Regions from separate parts of the Bradyrhizobium sp. WSM4873 genome, predicted to be linked through region 1. Evidence: predicted binding sites of a transcription regulator. Region 1 holds the regulator's gene; each other region holds the start of a gene.
The links. Region 1 encodes LexA, which represses DNA repair genes until DNA is damaged. Its sites were predicted from a motif close to TGTTCNNNNTGTGTTCNG; they were not measured.
Positions count from the first base shown of each region.

Region 2: the regulator LexA is predicted to act here: its motif matches at 1,020-1,037, upstream of uvrA (excinuclease ABC subunit UvrA).
Region 3: the regulator LexA is predicted to act here: its motif matches at 4,213-4,230, upstream of AC0L21_RS29420 (DUF3072 domain-containing protein).
Region 4: the regulator LexA is predicted to act here: its motif matches at 1,134-1,151, upstream of AC0L21_RS33045 (single-stranded DNA-binding protein).

Region 1 covers NZ_JBVVPS010000003.1:327,445-333,219, forward strand. The annotation lists gene AC0L21_RS08205 (ComEC/Rec2 family competence protein) at 1-336, shown strand, start outside; gene AC0L21_RS08210 (hypothetical protein) at 475-912, opposite strand; gene lexA (transcriptional repressor LexA) at 1,386-2,087, opposite strand; gene AC0L21_RS08220 (molybdopterin molybdotransferase MoeA) at 2,263-3,474, opposite strand; gene AC0L21_RS08225 (hypothetical protein) at 3,684-3,875, opposite strand; gene AC0L21_RS08230 (HAD family hydrolase) at 4,030-4,662, opposite strand; gene AC0L21_RS08235 (alpha-hydroxy acid oxidase) at 4,671-5,775, opposite strand, start outside.
Region 2 covers NZ_JBVVPS010000039.1:48,124-53,898, reverse strand. The annotation lists gene AC0L21_RS33035 (outer membrane protein) at 102-848, shown strand; gene uvrA (excinuclease ABC subunit UvrA) at 1,133-4,114, shown strand; partial or broken gene AC0L21_RS33025 (DinB family protein) at 4,160-4,713, shown strand; partial or broken gene AC0L21_RS33020 (ATP-binding cassette domain-containing protein) at 4,716-5,119, shown strand; gene AC0L21_RS33015 (hypothetical protein) at 5,135-5,476, opposite strand; gene AC0L21_RS33010 (hypothetical protein) at 5,560-5,775, shown strand, end outside.
Region 3 covers NZ_JBVVPS010000029.1:13,734-19,508, forward strand. The annotation lists gene AC0L21_RS29395 (hypothetical protein) at 1-188, shown strand, start outside; gene AC0L21_RS29400 (universal stress protein) at 304-1,140, opposite strand; gene AC0L21_RS29405 (Do family serine endopeptidase) at 1,350-2,885, shown strand; gene AC0L21_RS29410 (hypothetical protein) at 3,155-3,517, shown strand; gene AC0L21_RS29415 (DUF6496 domain-containing protein) at 3,524-3,841, opposite strand; gene AC0L21_RS29420 (DUF3072 domain-containing protein) at 3,928-4,176, opposite strand; gene AC0L21_RS29425 (hypothetical protein) at 4,292-4,513, shown strand; gene AC0L21_RS29430 (hypothetical protein) at 4,532-4,738, shown strand; gene AC0L21_RS29435 (hypothetical protein) at 4,753-4,908, opposite strand; gene AC0L21_RS29440 (type 1 glutamine amidotransferase domain-containing protein) at 5,123-5,683, shown strand; gene AC0L21_RS29445 (hypothetical protein) at 5,753-5,775, opposite strand, start outside.
Region 4 covers NZ_JBVVPS010000039.1:53,973-58,719, forward strand. The annotation lists gene AC0L21_RS33040 (outer membrane protein) at 56-856, opposite strand; gene AC0L21_RS33045 (single-stranded DNA-binding protein) at 1,316-1,813, shown strand; gene gyrA (DNA gyrase subunit A) at 2,187-4,747, shown strand, end outside.

The DNA.
Region 1 (5,775 bases):
GCCGACGGGAGGCTGGTCGCGCTGGCACTCCGCGTCGACGCTCTCGCGGACGATTGCAGTCGGGCCGTGCTGGTGGTGACGACACGTCCCGCGCCGCCCGATTGCGCCGCGATGGTGGTCGATCGGCGGCGGCTCGCCAGCCAGAGCGCGCTGGCGCTGGCGCAGCGTGGCGACGGTTTTGCGGTTCAGGCGGTGAGGGCGAGAGGCACGAGCCGCCCCTGGTTGCCGGCCGGCGCCGGCGAGGGTGATTTCGACGGCAGCCTCGCGCCAAAGACGACCGCGTCCCGCATCAAGGACGCAACGCCGGCGGAGACGGACTTGCAGGCCGACGATTGATCTGATGGTGCGGAGCAACGCAGTGGATCGGTGCGTCCGCTCGGATTCGCTGGGCGCAAACTACACCATCTCGCCGGCCACGGCCGGCGATGGCGATTCAATCCTGACCTCCGACCTCGTAGCCGGAGGGCGGCTGTTTCAGCCGATCGGCAGGTGCGTGACGGTAGGCTGCCTGCTGTCGGCGATGATCTGCGCCTTGTGCTCGCGCTCGGTGACCGACTGAGTCACCGGCAGTTGCAGCACGGTCGCCCGCTGGCCTTCGACGAGCTGCGTCACCAGGACATATTTGCCGTCGGGGAATTCGATCGCGTCGTGATGGCGGTCGGGAACGTGCGGATCGATTTTGCCGAACTTGCCCACGCGGGAATTGATGGTGCGCGTCCAGATCCAGCGATTGTCGTAGCGGACGTCGTCGGCGAAGGCGAGCTCCGTTCCCGGCAGCAGGCAGACGGCAACGGACGGATCGGCTGCGGAGGCGAAGCCGCGCGTCGAGGTGCCGCGGAAGCTTGTCGTGACGATCGTCTCGCCGACTTCGGCGGGGCGCGACGCGACGGCATGTAGGCTGTAGTCACACATCGGGTGCTCCTCATGCTGGGATAGCAACCCGCGTCTCTTATCGAGGCGCAGGCCTCTATCAGAGTGGAAGCACGAAAGCTCTGCTTGGTTGTGGGCAAATCTGCGGCTGGCTTCCGCAAGCCGCGATCACATTATCTTTCCCGAATTCAATAGGAACAAAGCCCGTTGCGATGCATTCGGGAGGCGCATGCGCGAATATTGCCGGCTTGGCTGCGGCGGGCGAACTTGATCGCTGGATGGTGTTTCCTCGAACACGCGAGCCGCGACGCGGTGCCATTTGAAGCGGTGCTGTTTCGGTGCTGTTTCCTGGGCGTCGCGAGGAGCCAGCGCCGGAGGAGGGGCCGGATAGTCTGTGCAGAACCAGAACGACTATCCAGCCGGAGCGGACGATGATCCGCTCCAATCTCTGACCGGCGATGCCGGTCGGAAGCGCGCGAGGCGCCAAGCACTTCAGGTATGAAGCACTTCCGGTATCAGTACTTCCGGTAAAGCCCGATCAGCTTGCCCTGAATCTTCACCCGGTTGGGCGGCAGGATGCGGACCTCATAGGCTGCGTTGGCGGGCTCGAGCGCGATCGAGGCGCCGCGACGGCGGAAGCGCTTCAGCGTCGCTTCCTCGTCGTCGATCAGCGCCACCACGATGTCACCGGTATCGGCGCTCTCGTTGCGCTGGATCAGCGCCATGTCGCCGTCGAGGATGCCGGCCTCGACCATGGAATCGCCGCGCACTTCGAGCGCGTAATGCTCGCCGGAGCCGAGCATGTCAGGCGGTACGCTGATAGTATGGCTGCGGGTCTGCAACGCCTCGATCGGCGTGCCGGCCGCGATGCGGCCCATCACCGGCACCGCCACGGGACGCTCGCCCTCGTCAGCCGGCAGGCTGGAGCTCGCACGCACCTTGCCGAGATTGCCCTCGATGACGCTCGGCGTGAAGCCGCGTCGGCTGCCTGCGGCTGCCTGGAGCTCCGGCAGCTTGATGACTTCAATCGCACGGGCGCGGTTGGGCAGGCGTCGGATGAAGCCACGCTCCTCGAGCGCCGTGATCAGGCGATGGATGCCCGACTTCGAGCGCAGATCGAGCGCATCCTTCATCTCGTCGAAGGAGGGCGGCACGCCGCTTTCCTTCAGACGTTCACTGATGAACCGCAGAAGCTCGTATTGTTTGCGCGTTAACATCTCGACCAAAGTCCCCCGGTTGATGTCGTCCGATTCCGAGACGCTGAATTCGGCTATAAGCCGCTACATGCTCGAAACAAATCATGAACGGACACTATATGTTCGATACATGTTCCGCAACTGCTTAATTTACCGTGAACAGAGCAAAGTTCGCGGAACGCGCATTGCCGGACGCTCAGACGGGGAGCCGCAACACTTCGCAAGCCGTGCCGGCTTCGGCCTTCGGCGCGAACGGTGCGCGCACGAGAAGTACCTGTGCTGCAGCGAGATTCGCAAGCAGCGAAGAGTCCTGATGATTGACGGGAAGAACGACGCGCGTGCCATCGTCACGCTCCTCCAGATGCGCGCGCAGATAGTCCTCGCGCTGGTCGTTGGTGCCGACGTCGCGGCCGAGCACGGCGCGTTCACGGTGATGGTGAATCACCGAACGGCCCGACAGGGCGCGAATCAGCGGCACCATGAACAGGAAAGCGCACACATAGGACGACACGGGATTGCCCGGCAGGCCGATCACACCCATTGCGCCGAGCCGTCCGTGCATCATCGGCTTGCCTGGCCGCATCGCGATCTTCCAGAACGCTATCGCGATGCCTTCGTCCCGCAGCGCCTGCTGGACCAGATCGTGGTCGCCGACCGATGCGCCGCCGGTCGTGATCAGGACGTCGGCGCCGCTCTCACGGGCGCTGCGGATGCCGGCGGTGGTCGCCTCCAGCGTGTCGGCGGCAATACCGAGGTCGATGGTCTCGGCGCCCTCGCTGCGGGCGAGCGCGTGCAGGGCGTAGCCGTTGGAATAGACGATCTGGCCGTGGCCGGGCGTGGTGCCCGGCATCACCAGCTCGTCGCCCGTGGCGAGAATCGCGACTTTCGGACGCCTGAAAACGGCAAGGTGCGGATGATTCATGCCGGCGGCGAGCGCGAGGTCGCGCTCGGTGAGACGGCTTCCCTTGCGCAGGAGCACGTCGCCCTCGCGGAAATCGATACCGGCTGGGCGGATGTGCCGTCCGGCGATCGCGGCTTCCTTGATCGTGATACGTTTGCCGGCGACAACAGTGTCTTCCTGGATCACGACGGCATCCGCGCCACCGGGAATGACGCCGCCCGTGAAGATCCGTACGGCCTCGCCGGCGCCGACCCTCCCGGCGAACGGTCGGCCCGCCGCGACTTCGCCGATGACGGTGAGCTCCGAATCGATCGTCGCGGCGTCGGCCGCCCGCACCGCGTAACCGTCCATCGCCGACATCGCCTGCGGCGGCTGCGTGCGCCGCGCCGCGACGTCACGCGCGAGCACGCGATGGTAGGCCTCGTCGAGCGAAATCATTTCTTCCGGCAGTGGCTCTGCATCCGCCAGCACCGCGGCGAGCGCGTCGGAAACCGGCATCAAGGCCACGGCGAAAACTCCTGCTCGGCACGTTCGGGCGAATGTTCCGCAAGTCTTCTAGCCGAGCGCGGGCGCAGAGGCAAAAACGGGGGCAGTCATCCCGCCGCTTCGCATCGTTCCGGAAGCCGGGATCAAGCGCGTCGCGGCATGATCCGAAGAACGTGAGAGATCGGCAGGAAAGTGGTCATCGAAGCCACGAAATCACCGGCCTGCATCGATCAGCTGCCTGCCTGCCCGGATGTTACGTCGGGCGCCTTGGATCCCTTATCCTTGTCGGGCAACGGATCGGCCTGGGATTTCAGATCGGCGGCCTTGCTCACAAGCTTGGCGGAAAGATCCGAATCTGAAGTTGTCCTGGCGAATTCAAGAAGAAGAGAGGCCTGCTTGGTGAGGTAGGTCTTGCCCAACACGATGATGCATCCGTCCGTAGAAGTCCCAGCGGACTCTAAGAGTCCGGAAGGCGGTATTCCGTTCCGGGAACTCTGTACAAAAATGCACAAAGTGATCGGGTTCCTCAATTTTTTCAAAATTGTTCCCGTCGGGTTTCGCGACGACAGATAGTCGTCAGATGCCCAATGCCTTCAATGCGTTCCCGACGTCCCGGGGCGAGGTCACATGCACCGCCGTCAAGCCGCGCGCCCGCGCTCCCTCGATATTTTCGGCAAGATCATCGAAGAACACGATACGCCCGGCGGGCACGCCGATCGCCGCAACGACGTGGTCGAAGGCCTTCGCGTCCGGCTTGCGCAGGCCGATGCTGGACGACAAATACAGCTCGCGGAAATGGCCGAGGAGGTCGGCATATTCCCTCGAGAAATGGTCCACATGCGGCCGGTTGGTGTTGGAGAAGGCGTAGAGCGGGATCTGCTTCGCTGCCCGCGGCAGCAGCTCGGCGATATCAGGCATTTCGCCGGCGAAGATCGCGTTCCAGCCTTCCAGGAACTGCGCATCCGAAATGCCGATTCCGAGCGAGGCTCGCAATGAGGCGAAATAGTCCTCATCGCTGATCTTCCCCATCTCGTGCAACCGATAGGCTTCGCTGTCCCGCACATAGCGCGCGACGATGGATTCGGGCTCGCAACCGGCATGTCCCGCCCAGCAGGCGATTGCCTTGGAGAAATCGATATCGAGCACCACGCGGCCGAGATCGAACAGGAGCGCATCCGCAGCTCCGGGAGACAGCGATGTCACCTGCATCCTTTCACTCAGTATCGATATGGCTCGTGGTCGAACAGCGGAAACGCGCTGAACACACTCGGCGCGTTGGTTGCGGTCGCCTGGTGCAGGCAGGATTTGTTGACCTCGGCGAACGAGGTCGCACCCAGGAGGCCGAGACAGCGCAGCACTTCGTCCTCGAGCAGCTCCAGCATGCGCGCCACGCCGGCTTCGCCGGCGGCCGCCAACGCCCAGCATTGCAGCCGGCCGATGCCGACGAGGTCGGCGCCCGCCGCGATTGCCTTGACGATGTCGGTGCCGCGACAGACGCCACCATCGACCATGATCTTGGCGCGGCCCTTCACGGCGTCAACGATCTCGGGCAGGACATGCAAGGCGCCGCGACCGTGATCGAGCTGACGGCCGCCATGGTTGGAGACGTAGATCCATTCGACGCCGTGATCGATCGCGATCAGTGCGTCCTCTGACGTCGCGATGCCCTTGAGGATCAGCGGGATCTTGAACTTGTCCTTGATCATCTTCACGGTCCGCCACTCCAGACCCTTCTGGTAGTCGCCGCCGGTGGCGCGCAGGCGGCTCTCGCGAACGTAGCGCTTGGCGATGTCACGTTCGCGACGGCTGTAATGAGCGGTGTCGACGGTCAGGCAGAAGGCGGCATAGGCGTTCTTCTCGGCCCGGCTGACGACGTCGGCGACGAAGGCGTCGTCGCCGCGCACATAGAGCTGGTAAAGGCGCAGCGCGTCGGGCGCAGCTTCGGCGGTCTTTTCCAGGCCGGGCTCGGACACCGAACTGAGCATGTGCGCCGCACCGAAAGTGCCGCAGGCGCGTGCCACGCTCGCCGCACCATCCGGGTCGAAGATCTCGAGCGCGCCGACGGGGGCGAGCAAGACCGGCAGGCGCATCTTGCGGCCGAACTGCTCGACCGAGCCGGTGACCTTGCGGACATCGCGCAGCACGCGCGGGCGGAAGGCGATCTCGTCCAGCGCCGTGCGGTTGCGACGCATCGTGGTCTCGGTCTCGGCCGCGCCGACGATATAGTCCCAGGCATTCTGGTTGAGGTTGGCGCGGGCTTTCCGGATGAATTCATGCAGATTCTGGAACGGCTCGGTGCTGGCGCCGAGCTCGACGTTCCTT
Region 2 (5,775 bases), on a different contig from region 1:
GCTTCAATGGTGTAAGTAAGGCCTCACTTGGGCAAGTGAGTCCGATGCCCTTCCCTATCGTGGAAGGCACAATCAAAAACTGGGACTGGGATTAGTTTAAAATGAAAAAGGTTTTGTTGGCTTCGGCCTGTTTGTTCGCTCTCGCTGCCCCGGCTTCGGCCGCTGATCTCGCGGCGCGCCCCTACACCAAGGCCCCGGTGGCCATGGCTTCGGTCTACAACTGGACCGGCTTCTACATCGGTGCAAACGCCGGTGGCGGCTCAAGCCACAATTGCTGGGATCTCACCGCGGTTGGCGTAGCCGCAATTCCCGTCACAGCCGAGGGTTGCCATAATGCGACCGGCGCGCTCGTCGGTGGCCAGATCGGCTATCGCTGGCAGTCCACCAACTGGGTGTTCGGACTCGAAGCCCAGGGCGATTGGGCTGATCTGAAGGGGTCGAACGTTAGCTCGCCCGCCGCGCTCAGCCCGCTGGTGAACAATACCAAGATCGACGCCCTCGGCCTCTTCACCGGCCAGGTGGGTTATGCCTGGAACAACGTGCTCTGGTACGTGAAGGGCGGCGCGGCCGTCACTCACAACAAGTACAGCGGCTCTTTCGCTGGCGTTACGATCGACACCGCGAACGAAACGCGTTGGGGCGGCGCCGTCGGCACCGGCATCGAATTCGGCTTCGCTCCGAATTGGTCGGTCAGCGTCGAATACAACCACCTGTTCATGGGCAAGCACACCGACACCTTCACCTTCCTCGGCGTTAACACCCGCACCGACAGCATCAAGCAGGACGTGGATATGGCCACGGTCCGCCTGAACTACACCTTCGGTGGCCCGGTGGTCGCTAAGTACTGAGTTCAGTACTTAGCTCCAACGCCATCCGCGTTACGAAAGGCCGGCCTTGCGCCGGCCTTTCTGTTTGACCGGCCGCTCCTGCGCAGTTCCGCAAGGCCCTGCTCCTGCCAGATGCCGCCAGCGCGCCAACAATCGGTTGACGATTCGCAAGTCCCACTGGAAATCTGTCCTCGTTCTTCCTACGTTCGCTCACAACCCCATCGGCGCCGATCCCGGTTCCGGGCGAAGCGCGCCTATTCAGTTGGCGCGATCGCGCGCTTTTGGATTCCCTGAGGACCACCAGGATGGATGAAGTGATCAAGGCGAAGCGCCAACAACAGAACGTGGGATCAAACCTGCGCGCAATTACGATCCGTGGCGCGCGCGAGCACAACCTCAAGAACGTCGACGTCGAGATTCCCCGCGACAAGCTGGTGGTGTTCACGGGGCTGTCAGGCTCCGGCAAGTCCTCGCTCGCCTTCGACACCATCTACGCCGAGGGCCAGCGCCGCTACGTCGAATCGCTGTCGGCCTATGCCCGCCAGTTCCTGGAGATGATGCAGAAGCCCGACGTCGACCAGATCGACGGCCTGTCGCCGGCGATCTCGATCGAGCAGAAGACGACGTCGAAGAACCCGCGCTCCACTGTCGGCACGGTAACCGAAATTTACGACTACATGCGCCTGCTGTGGGCGCGCGTCGGCGTGCCCTATTCGCCCGCCACCGGCCTGCCGATCGAGAGCCAGACCGTCTCGCAGATGGTCGATCGCGTGCTGGCGCTGCCGGAGGGCTCGCGGCTCTATCTGCTCGCGCCGGTCGTGCGCGGCCGCAAGGGCGAGTACCGCAAAGAGCTCGCCGAATGGCTCAAGAAGGGCTTTCAGCGCGTCAAGATCGACGGCGTCTTCCACGAGCTCGCGGAAGCCCCTGTGCTCGACAAGAAATTCCCGCATGACATCGACGTCGTCGTCGACCGCATCGTGGTGCGCGCCGACATCGGCCAGCGCCTCGCCGAAAGCTTCGAGACCGCGCTGAAGCTTGCCGAGGGCCTCGCCGTCATCGAATTCGCCGATGCGCCGGCTGCGACAGCACCCGCGGAAGAGAAAAAGAAGACCGCAAAGATCCACGACAAGAGCGGACCCGAGCGCATGCTGTTCTCGGAAAAGTTCGCCTGCCCGGTGTCCGGCTTCACCATCCCCGAGATCGAGCCCCGCCTGTTCTCGTTCAACAATCCCTATGGTGCCTGCCCCGCCTGCGGCGGCCTCGGCGTCGAGCAGCATGTTGACGAAGACCTCGTCATTCCCGACAAGGAGCTCGCCATCGGCAAGGGCGCGATCGCGCCCTGGGCCAAGTCCTCGTCGCCCTATTACATTCAGACGCTGACTGCGCTCGGCAAGCACTACAAGTTCACGCTGACCACCAAATGGAAGGATCTGCCGAAGAAGACGCAGAACGCGATCCTGCATGGCTCCGGCGAGGACGAGATCAAGTTCTCCTACGAGGACGGCGTCCGCTCCTACGACACCAAGAAGCCGTTCGAGGGAGTCATCACCAACATCAACCGCCGCTATCGCGAGACCGAGAGCGAGTGGGCGCGCGAGGAGCTTGCGAAGTATTTCCACGACGTGCCCTGCGAGGCGTGCCACGGCTTTCGGCTCAAGCCCGAGGCGCTCTGCGTCAAGATCGGCGGCAAGCATATCGGCGACATCTCAGAGATGTCCGTGAAAGGCGCCGGCGCGTGGTTCGAGACCGTCCCGGAGGCGCTGAACACCCAGCAGAACGAGATCGCCGGCCGCATCCTCAAGGAGATCCGCGAGCGCCTCACCTTCCTGCTCGACGTCGGCCTCAACTACCTCACGCTCTCCCGCTCCTCCGGCACGCTCTCCGGCGGCGAGAGCCAGCGCATCCGCCTGGCCTCGCAGATCGGCTCGGGGCTAACAGGCGTGCTCTATGTGCTCGACGAGCCCTCGATCGGCTTGCACCAGCGCGACAATGCGCGCCTGCTCGACACCCTCAAGAGACTTCGTGACCTCGGCAACACCGTGATCGTGGTCGAGCATGACGAGGACGCGATCCTGCTCGCCGACCACGTGCTCGACATCGGCCCCGGCGCCGGCATGCATGGCGGCAACATCATCGCCGAAGGCACGCCCGCCGAGATCATGCGCAACCCCAACTCGCTCACCGGCAAATATCTCACGGGCGAGCTCGAGGTCGAGGTGCCGGAGCGGCGCCCGCCGAACCATCGTCGCACCATCAAAGTGGTCAACGCGCGCGGCAATAATCTCAAGAACGTCACGGCCGAAATTCCGCTCGGCCTGTTCACCTGCGTCACCGGCGTCTCCGGCGGCGGCAAGTCGACGCTGCTGATCGACACGCTCTACAAGGCGATCGCCCGCAAGCTGAACAATGCCAGCGAGGGCGCCGCCCCGCACGACCGCATCGAGGGCCTCGAGCACATCGACAAGATCATCGACATCGACCAGTCGCCGATCGGCCGCACGCCACGTTCGAACCCCGCGACCTATACCGGCGCCTTTACGCCGATCCGCGAATGGTTCGCAGGCCTGCCGGAATCGAAGGCGCGCGGCTACGAGCCCGGCCGCTTCTCCTTCAACGTCAAGGGCGGCCGCTGCGAGGCCTGCCAGGGCGACGGCGTCATCAAGATCGAAATGCACTTTTTGCCCGACGTCTACGTCACCTGCGACGTCTGCAAGGGCAAGCGCTACAACCGCGAGACGCTCGAGGTGCTGTTCAAGGGCAAGAGCATCGCCGATGTGCTCGACATGACCGTCGAGGAAGCCGCCGAGTTCTTCAAGGCGGTCCCGCGCGTGCGCGAGACGTTCCAGACGCTGCATCGCGTCGGCCTCGACTACATCCATGTCGGCCAGCAGGCCACGACCCTGTCGGGCGGCGAAGCCCAGCGCGTCAAGCTGGCAAAGGAGCTGTCCAAGCGCGCTACCGGCCGCACGCTCTACATCCTGGACGAGCCGACCACCGGCCTGCATTTTCACGACGTCAAGAAGCTGCTTGAGGTGCTGCACGAGCTGGTCGCGCAGGGCAACACGGTCGTCGTCATCGAGCACAATCTCGAAGTCATCAAGACCGCCGACTGGGTCATCGACCTCGGCCCCGAAGGCGGCGACGGCGGCGGCGAAATCGTCGCCTGGGGCCCGCCCGAGGACATTGCGAAAGCGCCGCGGAGCTATACGGGCAAGTTCCTGGCGCCGGTGCTGGCGAAGGCGCGGAAGCCGAAGCGGCGACGCGCAGCGAGCGAGGCGGCGGAGTAGCCCACCTGGAATGAGCAGAAGCATTTGTCTGAGGGAGGATCGCGTTTGCCTGCAGGACTTGTGCAAACCTATCGTGCGTTCGCCCCTGGGCGAACCATCGGCTTCTCACCGCTTGCGCGACGCTGTCTCAGGCCGACTTCGAAGCCGCACGAACCGGCTTCTTTCCGAGCCTGCAGCGCACGCTCAACCACATCCGTGTCATAGACCTCTTCTATGTCGATGCGCTGGAGGGCGGGTGGCTGGGACCGGCGGCTTGGAAGAACGAAGTGCCGCATCCCTCCCTTGCCGCGCTGAAGGCTGCGCAGGCTGCGATCGACAAGCGCTTGATTGCCGTCTGCGATGCGCTGACGCCCGAGCTTCTCGACGGCATTGTGCGGATCAACCGCGACATGCGGGTCCAGACCGAACGCCGTGACCGGCTACTCATGCATCTGTTCCAGCATCAAATTCATCATCGCGGACAGGCCCACGCGATGCTGTCCGAAACGCACATTGCCCCGCCTCAGCCCGACGAATTCTTCGCCGAGGGAGAAGCACCGCTCCGGGCTACCGAGTTCGCCGATCTTGGTTGGACCGAGGGGACCGTGTGGAAATCCTAGTCAAGGTGGAGGCGCGCGTGCGCGAGACGCTGCATCGCGCCGGCCTCGACTACATTCATGTCGGCCAGCAGACCACGACCTGTCCGGCGGCGAAGCCCAGCGCGTCAAGCTGGCGAAAGAGCTATCCAAGCGCGCCACTGGCCGCACGCTCTACATCCTGGACGAGCCGACCACCGGCCTGCACTTCCACGACGTCGTCATCGAGCATAACCTCGAACTGATCAAGACCGCCTGGGTCATCGACCTCGGCTCCGAAGGCGGCGACGGCGGCGGGATCGTCGTCTGGGGCCCGCCGGAAGACATCGCGAAGGCGCCAAGGAGCTACACGGGGAAGTTTCTGGCGCCGGTGCCGGCGAAGGCGCGGAAGCCGAAGCGGAGGCGCGCGGCGAGCGAGGCGGCGGAGTGAGGGCCGCTTTCTCTGCTACAGTCCCATTGAAGTCTTTAAGGCTGCGACCGCGAGGCCTACCCCAATCTTTTCGGCTATCGCGAGTGCCCAATTCCCCGCCGTTTTAAGATGCTGCAGCGCAGCTGAGCCATCACCTTCCGCTGCCGCTTTTTCGGCAGCAGCAACGCCACCGATAGCCACATCATGATCAGCGGTCGAAGCTTCACCCTTGAGCGCAATTCGGAGCATCCCCAATTGTTTAGATAGCTCCTGCGGGTCAATCTGCCCCTTCGAGAGCTGAATCATCGTGACGTTGTTAGCGGTGGCACCCGGCCCCATCGCGGCCACCTGATTTCCCGTGAAGCTCGATTTACCCATAATCATCTCCCTTCTAACCTGCAGACATGCCACCACAGAGTGTGCAAACATTCAAGGTTGTCTGCATCGCCGAGGAGGGACCAATGGATGAGTCGTCGATCGACCTGGAACGCCGCGTTGCTCACTTTCGTGGAGACGTCTCACGCGAGGAACGCCCTGAAAGCGTTACAAGCTACTTAGATGATAATTTGGGGTTCAGGCCGGTGATTGCCGACCTTAATTCTACGGATATTGAAACTCGCACTCCAACTCCTACGGTATATTCCGAAAATCAATCACTTTGGACCGACCTAAACACC
Region 3 (5,775 bases), on a different contig from region 1:
CGCTAGCGTCCCTCTGTCGTCAGCAGGCCGCCTACCGGCCGCTCCAGAGCTGGGAACTGCTCGGGCAGGCCGAACATTTCGAATATCTCGCTGAAGTCGAACTCAAGGCGCATTTCGACGCGTGCAATGCGCCACACGACGAGGACGGCATCGAGGCCACGGGGTGGGAGAGGCCCGCCGCGGCGTGACGGTCCAACTTGTTCGAATGTGACCTGAACTTGCCGGTTCCGGCACCGCTCAAGGACTTGGTTGTCAGCCCAAACGACAAGGCTTGTGACCGGCCCGACCTGGATCGTCACTCGATTAATGCGACATCAGCGTCGGGACCGTCATGGCTTCCAGCATGGCGCGGGTGACGCCGCCGAGGAACCGCTCCTGCAATCGCGAATGGCCGTAGCCGCCCATGACCAGAAGATCCAGGTTCTCATCGGCTGCCAGCGACAGTATGGTCGGCTGAATGTTAGAGCGCGCGGCCGACAGGTTGACGGTTCGGGTCGACAGTCCGCGCCGCCCGAGGTGCCTCGCCAGATTGCGCGTCGAGACCTCGTCGGGAACCATGTCTGTTTCGTTGATCGCAATGATCACGATTTCCTCGCCGCGGGCCAGGAATGGTGCGGCGTCGCGCATGGCGCGCGCTGCGAGGCGGCTGCCATCCCAGCAGATGCCGATCCGTTTCGCCTTGAACGCTCCACGGAAGGTGTAGGGCAGGAAAAGCACCGGGCCGCCCGCTTGGAACAGGATCTCGCGGGGCACATCGTTGTCGAGTGAGCCTTGCGCCGGATCCGGCTGGAGCACGATGCTGAGATCGTGCAGCCGCGCCATCTCGCCGAGCAAGCCGACCGCATCCCCCGGCATCGTCCCGAGCGGGTGGCATGTGTAGGAAATGCCGGCGTTCATCGCTTCGCTCTTGAACACCGCGAGCGCGGCCTCGGCCCGCTCCACTGCGCTTTCGCGCTCCATCTCGAACACCGCCGCCACGGCAGCGCCGCCCTCCATCACGTAGGCCGCACTGGTTGCCACATAACCAACCGCGACTGCATCGAGATGGGCGTTGAGGCTCGCTGCGAGCGAGATCGAGCCGTCGATCACCGGGCGCATCGGGCGCTCGGTGGGGATATGGACGAGAATGTCTTTGTACATGACGTGCCTCCGATGGACATCATCCGGTGGCCGCAGTCTTTCACGGTTCGCAGGGCCCGCGTTGAGCTGCATCAAACGTGCAGCCTCGAGTTTTTGACCTTCGCCGGCCCCAGCCACTTTGCCAAGATTTAATCACTTGGACGGGACGCTGTAAGGTGGCGACCACCATGTTGGGTACGGGGCGACTTACCCAACATGGACATATCGACATGAACGATCACGTCAATTCCGACACCACCGCGTCCCGCAAGATCTTGAGGCCGCGCCGGCTCGCGCTGCTCGGCACCGTGGCCGCGCTTGGCCTGGCCGTGCTGGCGACTGCCCCCGGCTCTTCGCCGTTCAGCGCGACCTCCTTCATTGCGCCCGCCCAGGCCGCGGAGAGCGCCGCGACACCGCCGGGCTTCGGCGACCTCGTCAGCAAGGTCAAACCTGCCGTCATCTCGGTCCGGGTCAGGATCGACCAGGACAACGATAAGAGCGCGATGCTGCAACAGAACCGCATGGATTCGGACGAGGCGACGCCGTTCGACCAGTTCTCACGGCAATTCGGCTTCCGCGGCCCTGGCATGGAAGGCATGCCGCGCCAGCGCCGCCAGATGATCACGGGTGAGGGCTCCGGCTTCTTCATCTCCGCCGACGGCTATGCCGTGACCAACAACCACGTCGTCGATCACGCCGAGTCGGTGCAAGTGACGATGGACGACGGCACGACCTACAGCGCGAAAGTGGTCGGCACCGATCCGAAGACCGATCTCGCGCTGATCAAGGTCGAAGGCAAGAAGGACTTTCCGTTCGTCAAATTCTCCGAGCAGAAGCCGCGTATCGGCGACTGGGTCGTCGCGGTCGGCAATCCCTTCGGCCTCGGCGGCACCGTGACCGCCGGCATCGTCTCGGCCAGCGGCCGCGACATCGGCAACGGTCCCTATGACGACTTCATCCAGATCGACGCGCCGATCAACAAGGGTAATTCCGGCGGCCCGGCCTTCGACATGAACGGCAACGTGATCGGTGTAAACACTGCGATTTTCTCGCCCTCCGGCGGCTCGGTCGGCATCGGCTTCGACATTCCGGCCTCGACCGCAAAGCTCGTCGTCGCTCAGTTGAAGGACAAGGGCGCGGTCACACGCGGCTGGCTCGGCGTGCAGGTGCAGCCGGTGACGTCGGATATCGCCGACAGCCTCGGCCTCAAGGAGGCGCGCGGCGCGATCGTCGACAATCCGCAGGACGGCAGCCCCGCGGCGAAGGCGGGCATCGAGGCGGGCGACGTCATCACCGCGGTCAATGGCACCGCGATCAAGGATTCCCGCGATCTCGCCCGCACCATCGCCACCCTGGCGCCGGGCACGTCCGTGAAGCTCGATGTCGTCCACAAGGGCGACAGCAAGACGGTGACACTGGCGCTCGGCGAGTTGCCGAACGAGCGGCAAGCTAGAGCCGACGAGAGCAAGTCGCAGCCAGATGCCGGCATGCCGCCGCGTCTCGGGCTCAGCCTGGCTCCGGCCGGCGACGTGCAGGGCGCCGGCCAGAAGGGCGTCGTAGTCACTGAAGTCGATCCGCAAGGTCCGGCCGCACAGCGCGGCATCCAGACCGGCGACGTCATCCTCAATGTGGGCGGCAAGGCCGTCGCCAACATCGGCGATGTCCGCTCGGAGCTGGCGCAAGCGAAATCGTCCGGCAAGCGCAGTGTGCTGCTGCAGGTCAGAAGCGCGCAGGCGACCCGGTTCGTGGCGGTGCCGCTCGCATAAGTCGAAGGTCGATCGGCGTAAATCCAAAAGGCGGCCCCCGGGCCGCCTTTCTTGTTCGCCTTCAGGATTCCGAATGCCGGCCGATAACATTCTCGTTAACGGCAGGGAGGATGACCCGGTTCGTCCGAAAAAGCCGTGTTCGCTCATCACAATTGCGGATCTCGTCTGGACTCGGCGGCAATGAAGCCGCCGACGATTGCAAGCGTGGAACTTCGAATTTGCTGCCGCTGAGCTGGGCCGGCCGGCAATTCGTATTGATCGGTGCCGACATGGATCGATTGAAGCTCTCGCTAAGGACTGCGCTGCTCGTGGCGCCATTCGTACTGTGGGGTGGAAACGCTCTCGGGCGTGACGACGGCCGTTACGCGGACTCTCCCCTCAAGCCATGGTTCGACGGCCTTCGCAGCCATCTCGGCCCGTGCTGCTCGGATGCGGATGGGTTTGCCGTCGCCGATCCCGACTGGGACTCGCACAATGGACATTATCGCGTACGGCTCGACGGCGAGTGGGTCGAGGTACCGGACGAAGCCGTGATCACCGAGCCGAACCGGGCCGGCCGCACTATGGTGTGGCCGGTGAAGACCGCGTTCGGCGTTTCGATCCGCTGCTTCATGCCGGGCAGCATGATCTGACGGAGGTCAGCGCGACCGTTTGGAGGATTTGCGCTTCGACGTTTTCTTCGAGCTCTTCTTCGAAGTCTTCTTGGACGTTTTCCGAGCTGTCTTCTTTGACGTTTTCTTGGACGTCTTCCGCTTCGCGGCTTTCTTTGGGACCTTCTTGCCCTTCTTGCGCGCTTTCGACAGGCCGATCGCGATTGCCTGCTTGCGGCTCTTCACGCGTCCGCCTCGACCGCCCGGTCCGCTTTTGGCGGTACCCTTCTTGTAGCGCTTCATCTCGCTTTCGACATCGCTGCCGGCGCTGCGCGAGTAGCGGCGCTTCTTTGCCTTGCGTGCCATGCATGTTCTCCCTTGGCCGGGGAAAACCATCCGAGACAGGCATAGTTCCGAAAGCGCGCGCGAACGTCGGGGATACGCGACCCAGCCTAGAACGAATCCGCCAGCTCGATCTCGGCTTCCAGCACCTGAATGCGCCGCGCTGCCTCGCTGGAGGACAGATCCCGGGCATATTGCGCGGGTTGATACGCCTCTTCGCTCAGCCGTTTCAGCCGCAGGCCCTGCGCCCGCGTCATCTGCTCGGTGAGGAAAGCCTTGGCGGTGAGGGAAGTCTTGTCGGTCAGGAAAGTCTTGTCGGTCAGGAAAGTCTTGGCGTCGTATTTACCTTGAACCTGCATGTCGCTTCTCCCTTCTGAAATCGTGACTTGACTATATGTTCTTATTTTGTTCTAACAAGCCATGGACAACAGAATTAATGAAATTCGACGTAAAATCAGCGCCTTGAGGCTGGAAATGGCCGATATCGAGGTGTCCGTCCGCGAACTCGTCGAGCGCGATCGTGACTGCACAGAGAAGGCCCTGGCGCAGATGGATCTGCGCCGGAAAATCAATCTGCTGATCGGCGAATGGAAGGCTGCAGGTGGCGGCGATGTCCTGCCGAATGTCCGCGACAGGATGCGCCTTCGTTCCGCGAAGACATCAGGTAGTCCTCTGCGCGTGGTTGCGCGCCGCTGAAAGCTTTGGGAGCGCACGGTGGAGGAAGACCCGGATGCGTACCGGATTCTGAAGCTGCGCGCCGAGATTCTCGAACTGGGCTCCGCCATCCGGCAGCTGCAACGCGAGGGGCTCGACGACGCCGCGGCCCAGCTCTTGATCGCGCGCAAGCGTGCACGACTCGATCATCTGGTGAAATCAGATCTCGGAGCGCGCCTTAAAGTCACTGAGGGCCGACGCAGCTAAGCGAGTTCGTCACGTCAAGACAGGTAGATCAGGGCGCCTTCGGCGTGCCGTCCCAGCAATAGAACGCCCGAGATCAAGAGCCCGAGGCCGGCCGGCAGATAATAGAACGAGCCACCCAAGGCGATCAGCCACGCGCCCCCGATCGCGATGATGATGCTGCAGATGAGCATGATTGCGCCGAGCAGCGGCGCCGCCCAGCGCGAGAGCAATGACCGAACGTTTGCCATTCGCCACCTCGATGGAATGCGGTTCAAACGATCTTCTCGGCGAACGTTCCTGTGGCTGACACAACCTGCCGCACATCCGCGTGAAGCACGCAATCGCGCGGAACGGAAGTCGGCTCGGCTGATTGACCGGGCTCCTCTCACGTCAACGGAGTGTTCCATGGAGCTTCAGGGTAAGACGATCGCGATTTTGGCCACGCACGGCTTTGAACAATCGGAACTGGAAGTGCCGCGCGACCGCTTGAAACAGGCGGGCGCGACGGTCCACGTCGTCTCGCTTGCACCCGGCGAGATCAAGGGCTGGGACAAAAAGGATTGGGGTCGGGCCGTGAAGGTGGACAGGACCCTCGACCAGGTTTCCGGCAGCGACTACGACGCGGTCGTTCTGCCGGGCGGGCAGATCAATCCGGACCTCCTGCGGGTCGAGCCGAAGGCGCTGAGCTTCGTCAAGGACATCTTCAACGCGAAGAAGATCGTTGCGGCTGTCTGCCATGCGCCTTGGCTCCTGATTGAAACAGGCATCGCCAAGGGCCGCAAGCTGACCTCATACAAATCGATCAAGACCGATGTCATCAATGCCGGCGCGGCATGGGAAGACTCGGAAGTGGTTGTTGACCAGGGCGTCATCACCTCGCGCAACCCCGGAGATCTCGAAGCCTTCAGCGCCAAAATCATCGAAGAGATCAAGGAAGGTCGGCACCTTCAACGCAGCGCGGCGTGAAGTCAGCGGCTCCCGGAGGGAAAAGCCCCGCGCGGCCGCGGGGCTTTTGTCTGACATCTCGGCGGGGATTTACTTGGTGTTGCTCATGCCGG
Region 4 (4,747 bases), on a different contig from region 1:
CAGCAACAAAAAAGGCCGGCACGAGGCCGGCCTTGATTGATGAATGTCAGTTCGATCAGTACTTTGCGATGACCGGACCGCCCCAGCGATAGTTCAAGCGGACGAGTCCCATGTCGACGTCCTGGCCGATCCGGTCACTGCCGAAGACCGCACCCGCGGGCGTTGTGAAGCCGATCGTGCGATTGCCGAGGAAGATGTGGTCGTACTCGAGGCCCAGCGACCAGTTTGGTGCGAAGCCGAACTCCAGACCGGCCCCGACCGTGCCACCCCAGCGAGTTTCACGGGCGGAAGCCAACAGGGTGCCCGCGCCGGGCGTGCCCGCAGCAGCGTAGACGTCGTACTTGTCGCCGACGACGGCGGCGCCGCCCTTCACGTAGAACAGCACGTTATTCCAGGCGTAACCGACTTGCCCGGTGATGAGGCCGAAAGCGTCGATGCGAGAACGGTTGCGATCACCCGTCACCAGAGCGGTGCCAGGGAAGAGGGTGCTCACGTTGTCGCCCCGGAAGTCGGCCCAGTTGCCTTGGCCTTCAAGGCCGAACACCCAATTGGTGGATTGCCACCGATAGCCGATCTGGCCACCGACGGTGCCCCCCGTCGCATTGTGACAGCCTTCGCTGGCCAGAGCACCTGGGACCCCGGTCACCGCGCCGGTCGCATCCAGGAAACTCCAGCAATTGCGGCTCGAGCCCCCGCCGCCGTTGATGCCGATGTAGAAGCCGCTCCAATCGTAGATGGTGGCAATCGCCGGCGCGGGGGCCTTGGTATAGGGACGCGCAGCCAGATCCGCCGCGCTTGCGGGAGCCGACAGGCCCATCGCCACTGCACCTATTGCACCAATAAGAAGCTTATTCATTGCCAGTCTCCCCAGGTTCGTCCGCTTCTTATGTCCCCGAAGCGGCTGATCAGGCGCGAGGGCCCATATGAACTAAGTCCGAGGCAACGGTAACTCTGCGGAGCGGCAGAGTCCGTCTCCGAAATGCAACAAGAACGGGGCAGTGCGAGTACCCATAACCTGCTGAATGTTAAGTTCTTTCTCCCGTTTCAGGGAACCTACAAAGGTTCCAATCTACCCGTGCCTTCCCGCAGCACATCGGCCGATCGATCTCACACCTTCAGTGCTGTCGTTCGCCAAGAACAAATCTGGAACGAGCCGGAGGTCGATGCTATATGTGGGGATAACCGGAGGGGTGACGGACTGATCGGCGTCCGCAAGCGTTCGGCGAGCGTATAGGGTCGCCTCAACAGGCACGGCGGAACGCGGGGAGCGGACCGGCCTTCTTGAATTCAATGGCATTCGGAGCGGAGAGCGGAGATGGCGGGAAGCGTCAACAAGGTCATTCTGGTTGGAAATCTCGGCAAGGATCCTGAAATCCGCCGCACCCAGGACGGGCGTCCGATCGCCAATCTGAGCGTCGCCACCTCGGAGACGTGGCGCGACAAGGCAACCGGCGAGCGCAAGGAAAAGACCGAGTGGCACCGCGTCGTGATCTTCAATGAAGGGCTCTGCAAGGTCGCCGAACAGTATCTGAAGAAGGGCGCCAAGATTTACGTCGAGGGTGCGCTCCAGACCCGCAAATGGACCGACCAGAGCGGTGTCGAAAAGTACTCGACCGAAGTCGTGCTGCAGGGCTTCAACTCGACCCTGACGATGCTGGACGGTCGTAGCGGCGGTGGCGGAGGCGGCAGCTTCGGCGACGAGCCGGGTGGCGATTTCGGGTCCTCCGGTCCGGTCAGCAGCGCGCCGCGGCGCCCCGTTGCCGCTGGCGGCGGTGGCCGCAACAGCGACATGGACGACGATATCCCGTTCTGAGCGACCGCGTTCTGAGAACGCGGCGTCTCGATGCGGAGGCGCCGGCCGGATGAGCGGCGCTTCTCATCTCGTGTCAGAAAATCCCACTAATCGGCAGGACGGGCTCGGGGTTTCCGGGCCCGCTTCATGTTTGGGGTGAGCTCGGATTGCGGCTTTGGCAAACGCGCTGACGGGGCAAGCCCGTCGCGCGGTTTTCCGCGCGCAGCGGGCGATTTTGCAAGGCCGATGCGGGGGCCGTCCGAGACATCGCTCGCAAGGGCTTAAGTTGTTGGAAAAATAGGCGGAAAAAGCGCTTCCAAGAACCCCGCGAGGGTGGTTATCAGAGGCTCGATGCGCTATATGATTCCCAGATAAAACCTCACCGGATTTCCCCTTGGCTGACGACGACGACAAGCCCGGCGACCAGCCGGCGCAACCCTCGGATATTCGCCCCGTCTCCATCTTCGAGGAGATGAAGAAGTCCTATCTCGACTACGCCATGAGTGTGATCGTGGCGCGGGCGCTGCCTGACGCCCGCGACGGTCTGAAGCCGGTGCATCGCCGCATCCTGTACTCGATGAACGAGCAGGGGCACACGCCGGACAAGAAGTACGTCAAGTCCGCCCGCGTGGTCGGTGACGTCATCGGTAAATATCATCCGCATGGCGACCAGTCGATCTACGACGCCATGGTCCGGATGGCGCAGGACTTCTCCATGCGCGTGCCGCTGATCGATGGCCAGGGCAATTTCGGCTCGGTCGACGGCGATCCCCCGGCGGCCTATCGTTACACCGAAGCTCGATTGACGAAGGCGGCGCTGGCTCTGCTGGCCGACATCGACAAGGACACGGTCGATTTCCAGCCGAACTACGACAACAACGAGACCGAACCGTCGGTCTTGCCGGCCAAGTTCCCGAACCTCCTCGTCAACGGCGCCGGCGGCATCGCCGTCGGCATGGCGACCAACATCCCGCCGCACAATCTCGGCGAGGTCATCGACGCCTGCGTCGCGCTGATCGACAACCCCGCGCTCACCATCGACGAGCTCATCAACATCGTGCCGGGACCGGATTTCCCGACCGGCGGCGTCATTCTCGGACGGCAGGGCATCCGCGCCGCCTATCACCTCGGACGCGGCTCGGTCATGATGCGCGGCAAGGTCGCGATCGAGACCATCCGCAAGGAGCGCGAGGCGATCATCATCACCGAGATTCCCTACCAGGTGAACAAGGCGACGATGGTCGAGCGCATCGCCGAGCTGGTCAAGGAAAAGAAGATCGAGGGGATCGGCGACCTGCGCGATGAATCCGACCGCGACGGCTACCGCGTCGTCATCGAATTGAAGCGCGACGCGGTGCCGGATGTGGTGCTCAATCAGCTCTACAGGTTCACGCCGCTGCAGACGAGCTTCGGCGTCAACATGGTGGCGCTCGACAGCGGCCGTCCGCGGATCATGCATCTGAAGGACCTGCTGGCGATCTTCGTCGACTTCCGCGAGCGCGTCGTCACGCGGCGCACCAAGTTCCTGCTCGCCAAGGCCCGCGATCGCGCCCATATCCTGGTCGGTCTGGCGATCGCGGTCGCCAATATCGACGAGATGATCCGCGTCATCCGGACCTCGCCCGACCCGACCACCGCGCGCGACACCCTGATGTCGCGCGATTGGCCCGCCCGGGACGTCGAGGACATGCTGACGCTGATCGACGATCCGCGCCACCGCATCAGCGAGAACGGCACGATCCGGCTGTCGATGGAGCAGGCGAGGGCCATTCTCGATTTGCGCCTGCAACGCCTCACCGCACTCGGCCGCGACGAAATCCGCGAGGAGCTCGACAAGCTCGCCGGCGAGATCGCCGACTATCTCGACATCCTGCGCTCGCGCGACCGCGTGCTTGAAATCATCAAGTCCGAGCTCGCCGAAGTGAAGGCCGAGTTCGCGACCCCGCGCCGCACCGTCATCATCGAGCAGGAAGGCGAGGTCGAGGACGAGGACCTGATCCAGCGCGAGGACATGGTCGTCACCGTCTCCCACGCCGGTTACGTCAAGCGCGTGCCGCTGTCGGCCTACCGGGCGCAGCGCCGCGGCGGCAAGGGCCGCGCCGGCATGCAGACCCGCGACGAGGATTTCGTCAGCCGGCTGTTCGTGGCGTCCACGCATACGCCGATGCTGTTCTTCTCGTCGCGCGGCCAGGTCTACAAGATCAAGGTCTGGCGCCTGCCGATGGCCGCGCCGAATGCGCGCGGCAAGGCGCTGATCAACATCCTGCCGCTGGAGCAGGGCGAGCGCATCACCACCATCATGCCGCTGCCGGAGGACGAGTCCACTTGGGGCAATCTCGACGTGATGTTCGCCACGACCGGCGGTAACGTCCGGCGCAACAAGCTGTCCGACTTCGTCGATGTCCGCCGCTCCGGCATCATCGCGATGAAGCTCGACGACAACGAAGCGATCGTCGACGTGCAGATCTGCACCGAGCATGACGACGTGCTTTTGACCGGCGCCGGCGGCCAGTGCATCCGCTTCCCCGTCACCGACGTGCGCGTGTTCACCGGGCGCACCTCGATGGGCGTGCGCGGCATTGCGCTTGCCGAGGGCGACAAGGTGATCTCGCTGGCGATCCTGCGCCACGTCGAGACGACGTCCGACGAGCGCTCGGCGTACCTGAAGATGCGTCGTGCGGTCGCCGGCGAAGCTGCGGCCGAGGAGCCGGCGGCGGACGCCGAGGCCGAGGAGACCTCCGGCAGCTTCCAGCTCGCCCAGGAGCGCTACATCGAGATGTCGGCGCAGGAGCAGGTCGTGCTGACCGTCTCTGTCAACGGCTACGGCAAGCGGACCTCGTCCTACGAGTACCGCACCACCGGCCGGGGCGGCAAAGGCATCGTGGCCATGAGCGTCAACAACCGCAACGGCAACCTCGTAGCGTCGTTCCCTGTGGAGGACGCTGATCAAATCAT